One region of the Mesorhizobium sp. WSM4806 genome, then DNA from elsewhere that is predicted to be linked to it. Evidence: riboswitches for the same ligand, from Rfam matches in the RefSeq annotation. Region 1 holds a riboswitch; the other holds the start of a gene.
What was found. Region 1 has a riboswitch for thiamine pyrophosphate ahead of thiC (phosphomethylpyrimidine synthase ThiC). Riboswitches for the same ligand answer to the same signal wherever they lie in the genome.

Region 1 (3,404 bases):
GGGTCTCGGCAATGGTTACCGCAGCACCGCGGGCGGCGAGTTCGAAGGCGGCGGTGAGGCCGGCGACGCCAGCCCCTTTGACCAGCAGCCTCATGACGGCTCCGGCATCTTCGGCATGGGCGGTTCGCCGTCCACCGGCATATAAAGATTGCCGCCCTCGCGGTACTTCGCGGCCATCGCCGCCATGCCCTCTTTCTGTGCCTCGGCCCGAATGTCGTGGGAGATGCGCATCGAGCAGAATTTCGGCCCGCACATCGAGCAGAAATGCGCCAGCTTGTGCGCCTCCTTCGGCAAAGTCTCGTCGTGGAAGGAGCGCGCGGTTTCGGGGTCGAGCGACAGGTTGAACTGGTCTTCCCAACGAAACTCGAAGCGTGCGCGGGAAAGGGCGTCATCCCTGACCTTCGCCGTCGGATGACCCTTGGCGAGATCGGCGGCGTGCGCGGCTATCTTGTAGGTGACGACGCCCGTTTTGACGTCGTTGCGGTCGGGGAGACCGAGATGCTCCTTGGGCGTGACATAGCAGAGCATCGCCGTGCCGTACCAGCCGATCATTGCCGCGCCGATGCCTGAGGTGATGTGGTCGTAGCCGGGTGCGATGTCGGTGGTCAGCGGCCCAAGCGTGTAGAAGGGCGCCTCGCCGCAGACTTCGAGCTGCCTGTCCATGTTCTCCTTGATCTTGTGCATCGGAACATGGCCCGGCCCCTCGATCATGACCTGGCAATCCTTGGCCCAGGCGACCTTTGTCAACTCGCCGAGCGTTTCCAGTTCGGCGAACTGCGCCGCGTCGTTGGCGTCGGCGATCGAGCCGGGACGAAGGCCGTCGCCGAGCGAGAACGACACGTCGTAAGCGCGGCAGATGTCGCAGATTTCCTCGAAATGCTCGTAGAGGAAGCTTTCGCGGTGATGATGCAGGCACCACTTGGCCATGATGGAGCCGCCGCGCGACACGATGCCGGTGACCCGGTCGACCGTCAGCGGGATGTAGTGCAGCCGCACACCGGCATGGATGGTGAAATAGTCGACGCCCTGTTCGGCCTGTTCGATCAGCGTATCGCGGTAGATTTCCCAGGTCAGGTCCTCGGCGATCCCTCCGACCTTCTCAAGCGCCTGGTAGAGCGGCACGGTTCCGATCGGCACAGGCGAATTGCGGACGATCCATTCGCGGATGTTGTGGATGTTGCGACCGGTCGACAGGTCCATGACGGTGTCGGCCCCCCAGCGGATCGCCCAGACCATTTTTTCGACCTCTTCGGCCATCGACGAGGTGACGGCTGAATTGCCGATATTGGCATTGATCTTGACCAGGAAATTGCGGCCGATGATCATCGGCTCGCTCTCCGGGTGGTTGATGTTGGCTGGAATGATAGCCCGTCCGCGCGCTATCTCGTCGCGCACGAATTCCGGCGTGACGAAGTCCGGGATCGCCGCGCCGAAAGAGTTGCCGTCGCGCTGCATCCCGCCGCGTAAGCTCTCGCGGCCGAGATTCTCGCGAATGGCGACGAACTCCATTTCGGGGGTGATGATCCCGGCGCGCGCATAGGCAAGCTGCGTCACCGCTTGGCCCGTTTTTGCCTTTAGCGGCCGGTGGCGCACGGGAAATTCCGGCGTCAGGCGCTCACCTGACGCAAAGCCGTTGTCCTCCGGCCTGACACTGCGGGCATCGTGGAATTCGACGTCGCCGCGCACCGTCACCCATTCATTGCGAAACCTGGCGAGGCCCTTTTCGATGCTGGTTTCGACAGTCGGGTCCGTATAGGGGCCGGACGGATCGTAAACGGTGACAGGCGGTTCGCCTGCCGTCGGATGGACGGCGATTTCCCGCATCGGCACCCTGATCTGCGGGTGAATCAGGCCGGGTTTGTGGATTTTCCTTGAGGCGGGCAGCGGTCCCGTCGACACGGCGGGGGAAATGGCATTCATTTTGAGGCTCCTTTGCTCATGCATTGGAGACCCAGTTCTGTGCCGGAAGGATGAAAAGACGCTTCTGCCTGCCTGCTTACAGGTTTTCGGGCATGGACTCCCGCAAAGCGCTTGCACCGTCCCTACGCCAGTATGAACTGGATCAGGTTCAACGGGTCACTGCGCCGCGAAAGCCAGCAGTATCTCAGCCCCTTGCCGGGACCCCCCTGGTGAATGGGTCAAATTGAGCGGGCGATCGCCATTTTGTCAAGCGCATTCGGCCCATCAATCGGCAACGCTTGCTGGGCGCGCGCGGACGAACTATTGAGCCTGCGTTAGCCATTTGGGCTGCGGCACCGCCTGCAGCAGGCTTTGCGTATAGTCGTGGCGAGGCGCCCCGAACAGCGCCGCGGTTTGGCCTTCCTCGACAATCCTTCCGTCTTTCATGACCATGATCCGGTCGGCGAAATGGCGCACGATCGGCAGGTCGTGGGTGATGAAGATATAGGAGAGGCCGAGCCTCGTCCTGAGGTCGGCCAGAAGGTCGATCACCTGCGCCTGGATAGAGACGTCGAGCGCCGAAACCGCCTCGTCGCAGACGATCAGTTCCGGCTCGCTGGCAAGCGCGCGCGCAATGGCGATGCGCTGCCGCTGGCCGCCGGAAAACTGATGCGGGTAGCGCTCGGCGTGCTCCGGCAGCAGCCCCACCAGTTCCAGGAGCTCTGCCACGCGAGCCTTCCACCTGTCCTTCGGCAGGATATCGCGGTGGATCACCCAGGGCTCGGAAATGATCGAATAAACGCGCATGCGCGGATTCATCGATCCGTATGGGTCCTGGAAGACCATCTGGACCTTGCGCCGAAACGCCATGAGGCGCTTTCCATTCATGTCGAAGATGTTCTCACCGGCAAAGACCGCGCTGCCGGCGCTTGGCGCGTTCAGCCCCAACAGCATGCGCGCGACGCTCGATTTGCCGGAGCCGGACTCGCCGACGATGCCGAGCGTTTCTCCTCTCCTGACCTCGAAGCTTATGTCGTCCACCGCCTTGAACGTCCGCTTGCTGCTAAAAGCTCCGGAAGCAAGCTCATAGTGCTTGGTGAGATGTTCCACCTTGAGCAGCGTCTCGCCGGCGATCGCCGTCGAACGCCTGTTCGGCGCCTCCGCTGCGTTGCCGTGGGGCAGGGCGGCGATGAGGCGGCGCGTATAGGGGTGCTGCGGATTGCTGAAGACCTCCTTGGCGATGCCTGTCTCGACGACCTTGCCGCCGTTCATGACGATGATCCGGTCCGCCATGGACGCGGCGACTTCGAGGTCGTGGGTGATCATGATCAACGCCATGCCGGTTTCGCGCTGGAGATCGCGCAGCAGATCGAGGATCTGCGCTTGCACGCTGACGTCCAGGGCAGTCGTCGGCTCATCGGCGATCAGGATGTCCGGTTTCAACGCGATCGCCATGGCAATCATCACGCGCTGGCGCTGTCCGCCCGAGAACTGATGCGGATAGA
Region 2 (3,404 bases), on a different contig from region 1:
CATCAGATAGGTGGCGCGGTAGGGATCGTCGGCGGGTCCGAGCCCCGCCTCGACATAGGCGCGGACGCTGGCGAAACCATCCATGTCGGGCATTTGCGGCAGGTAGCGCACTGTTGCCGAAGGCTGGCGGAACACCTCGCCATCCTGCGGCTCGATCAATCCCGCAGCGATCTTCAGCAACGTCGACTTGCCCGAGCCGTTGCGGCCGACCAGAGCGATCTTGTCGCCCGCCGACGCCGTCAGTTCCGTCCCGTCGAGCAGCGGCGTGCCACCGAAGGTCAGTTTTATCCCGTCGAGATTGAGAAGCGGCGGCGCCATGTCAGCTTTCAGGTAGGGGGAATGGATGGGCGAGCAACAGCGCGCGGCCGCTGCCCAGCGCGACTTCGAGCCGGCCCTTGACCTCGTTGGAAATGGTCAGCGACGAGCCGAACGCCACCTCGACATGGTTCAGCGGCCATTTGGCGCCGGTCACGGTCAGACCGGCAAGGTCGGAGAAGCCGAGAATCGAAAACAGCGTGCCGTCGGCGTAGTCGAAGCCGGCCTTTCCGGGAAGCAAGGGCACGCCTTCCTGTGCGCCACTGGTCAAAAGCACCTCTGTCCCTGCCTCGGCCAGCCGGACGCCGAGCGCCAGGTGCAGGAAGGCGTGGTCGGTGCGCTTGCCGCCGAACGCGCCGGCGAGCACGAGGCTGGTCGCGCCGCGTTCGAGCGCGGCGGCGATAGCCAGTTCGCCGTCGGTCTTGTCCTTTTCTGCCGGAAACACCTGGCGCGGCACGGCGGCGAGCTCGTCCGGCAAATCCGCCGGCACCGAATCGAAGTCGCCGACCCAGAGTTCCGGCGTCAGGCGCAGAGTCCGGGCATGGCTGATGCCGGCGTCGGCGGCGATGACACGCGTGCCTTCGACCTGGCGGTCGAGCAGCGGCGTGCCGATAAGGTCGCCGCCAAGCAGGATGGTGAATTTGCTCATATGCGTGGCCCTTACCAGCCCTGCTTGCGAAACGGAAGGCCGCGGTCTGGATGCCCGGCAAACTTCCGCTTGCGCCGCAGATGGGCCGGGCCTATGTGTCGAAGCGCTCTAACGGGGTGCTGGACGCGATCTTCGCGGGCCGGCTGAGAGGCAACCTGCCAACCCGCTGAACCTGATCCGGTTTGTACCGGCGGAGGGATTAGACGTTTCGGACAACCCGACGCCTCAATTCCCTTCAACGCCAACGAAGGAGGCGCCGATGCGCACGTTTTTATACACACTTGTTTCGGCAGTGCTGCTCGCGGCGACCGTTCTCGCCGGCACCGGGCCGGCATCCGCGCAGGAAAAACTCACCGTCTATACCTATGAGAGCTTCACCGCCGAATGGGGTCCAGGCCCGGCGGTCAAGAAGGCGTTCGAGGCCGAATGCGGCTGTATTCTCGAATTCGTCGCGGTCGCCGACGGCGTCGCCCTGCTCAACCGCGTCAGGCTCGAACGGGCCGCGACCAAGGCCGACATCGTGCTCGGCCTCGACACCAATCTGACGGCGGAAGCCAAGGCCACCGGCCTGTTTTCGCCGCATGGTGCCGTCATCGACGTCAAGGTGCCGGGCGGCTGGAGCGACGATATTTTCGTGCCGTTCGACTATGGTTATTTCGCCGTCGTCTACGACACCGAAAAGCTGAAGACGCCGCCGAAGAGCCTGAAGGAATTGGTCGAGGGCAATGCCGATGAAAAGATCGTCATTCAGGATCCGCGCACCTCGACGCCCGGTCTCGGCCTGCTGTTGTGGGTGAAGTCGGTTTATGGCGACAAGGCGCCCGAAGCCTGGGCCAAGCTTAAGGCAAAGGTGCTCACCGTGACGCCGGGCTGGAGCGAGGCCTACGGCCTGTTCACCAAGGGCGAGGCACCGATGGTGCTGTCCTATACCACGTCGCCGGCCTATCACATGGTCGCCGAAAACACCCAACGCTATCAGGCAGCGTCCTTCGACGAGGGCGCGTATCTGCAGATCGAGGTTGCCGGCATCACCAAATCAGGTGCGAAGAACCCGTTGGCGAAACAGTTCCTGACTTTCATGACCGGGCCGAAATTCCAGGATGTCATTCCCGAGACCAACTGGATGTTCCCTGCCGGCAAGACCGAGAAGCCGCTCAATCCGGCTTTCGACAAGCTCGTCAAGCCGACCAAGACGTTGCTTTTCAGCCCCGAAGAGGTCGCCGCCAATCGCAAGGCCTGGGTCGACGAATGGCTGTCGGTGATGAGCAAGTAGCTTGTGATTGAGAGATGATCACTCTACGGCGCCGGGAACTCGGCCTCAGCCATATTTTCTGCTTCGACGATCGTTGAACTAGGCAGGGCGGCATGCGTACCGGATATCCTGCCGACCCCCGCGTCACCGCCGGCACAATTGCGCTTGCCGCTGTTGCGCTGCTGATCGGCGGCGCGTTCGCCGGGCTCATCGTCGAAGGCGCCCGCGATCCGTCCGGCGCCGCGTCGGCCTTCGATTCCTACCTCTTCCGCGTCGCCCGATTCACGTTGTGGCAGGCATTGCTGTCGACACTGCTCTCCGTCGTGCCAGCGCTGTTCGTGGCGCGGGCGCTGTCGCGGCATCCGCGCTTCTTTGGTCGCGGCCTGATCCTGCAGCTCTTCGCCGTGCCGCTCGCGCTGCCGGCCATCGTCGCAGCACTCGGGATTCTGGCACTCTATGGCCGTGCAGGCTATTTTGCCGGCGTGCTCAGCGCGATCGGCGGTCAGGGCTGGCCGGGCATATACGGCCTGTCCGGCATCCTCGTCGCCCATGTCTTCTTCAATCTGCCGCTGGCGACGCGGCTGTTCCTCGAAGCGCTTGCGACAGTGCCGGCCGACCAGTGGCGGCTGGCGAGCCAACTCGGCATGGGCGCCAGGCCCGCCTTCCGGCTGATTGAATGGCCGACGCTGCGCGCGGCGCTGCCGGGCGTCGCCGGGCTTGTCTTCATGCTCTGCATCACATCCTTTACCATCGTGCTCACGCTGGGCGGCGGGCCGCGTGCGACGACGCTGGAGGTCGCCATCTACCAGGCGCTGCGTTTCGATTTCGATCCTGCCCGCGCGGTGACGCTGACAGTGCTGCAGATCGCGCTGACCTTCGTCGTCGTGCTGGCATTGATGCGGCTCGGCGCCAATACCGTCGGCGACGCCAACCTGCCGGCGGCTTCGCGCCGCTATCTTTCGGCCGGCGCCGCCGAGACCGTGCTGAACGCAGCATTGATCATCCTCGCTTTGCTGTTCGTCGCCGGGCCGATGGCGGCCACGGTGACGTCAGGCTTTGGCGCCGATCTCGGCCGGCTGGCCGGCGAGAGCGCGGTGCGGCAAGCGGCGCTGACCAGCGCCGTGCTCGCCTTGCTGGCGGCGCTGCTTGCAGTGGCGCTGTCGCTGTCGCTGGTCATGGCACGCCGGG

Region 2: it holds a riboswitch for thiamine pyrophosphate, as region 1 does, so the genes downstream of both, thiB (thiamine ABC transporter substrate binding subunit) here and thiC (phosphomethylpyrimidine synthase ThiC) in region 1, are expected to answer to the same signal.

What each region holds. Positions count from the first base shown of each region.
Region 1 is NZ_JBVVQZ010000008.1:114,130-117,533, forward strand. It holds gene thiO (glycine oxidase ThiO) at 1-94, opposite strand, end outside; gene thiC (phosphomethylpyrimidine synthase ThiC) at 91-1,920, opposite strand; TPP riboswitch at 2,022-2,138, opposite strand; gene AC0L2M_RS14455 (ABC transporter ATP-binding protein) at 2,221-3,404, opposite strand, start outside.
Region 2 is NZ_JBVVQZ010000013.1:105,501-108,904, reverse strand. It holds gene AC0L2M_RS20385 (ABC-F family ATP-binding cassette domain-containing protein) at 1-318, opposite strand, end outside; gene AC0L2M_RS20380 (thiamine diphosphokinase) at 320-964, opposite strand; TPP riboswitch at 1,067-1,180, shown strand; gene thiB (thiamine ABC transporter substrate binding subunit) at 1,224-2,237, shown strand; gene thiP (thiamine/thiamine pyrophosphate ABC transporter permease) at 2,330-3,404, shown strand, end outside.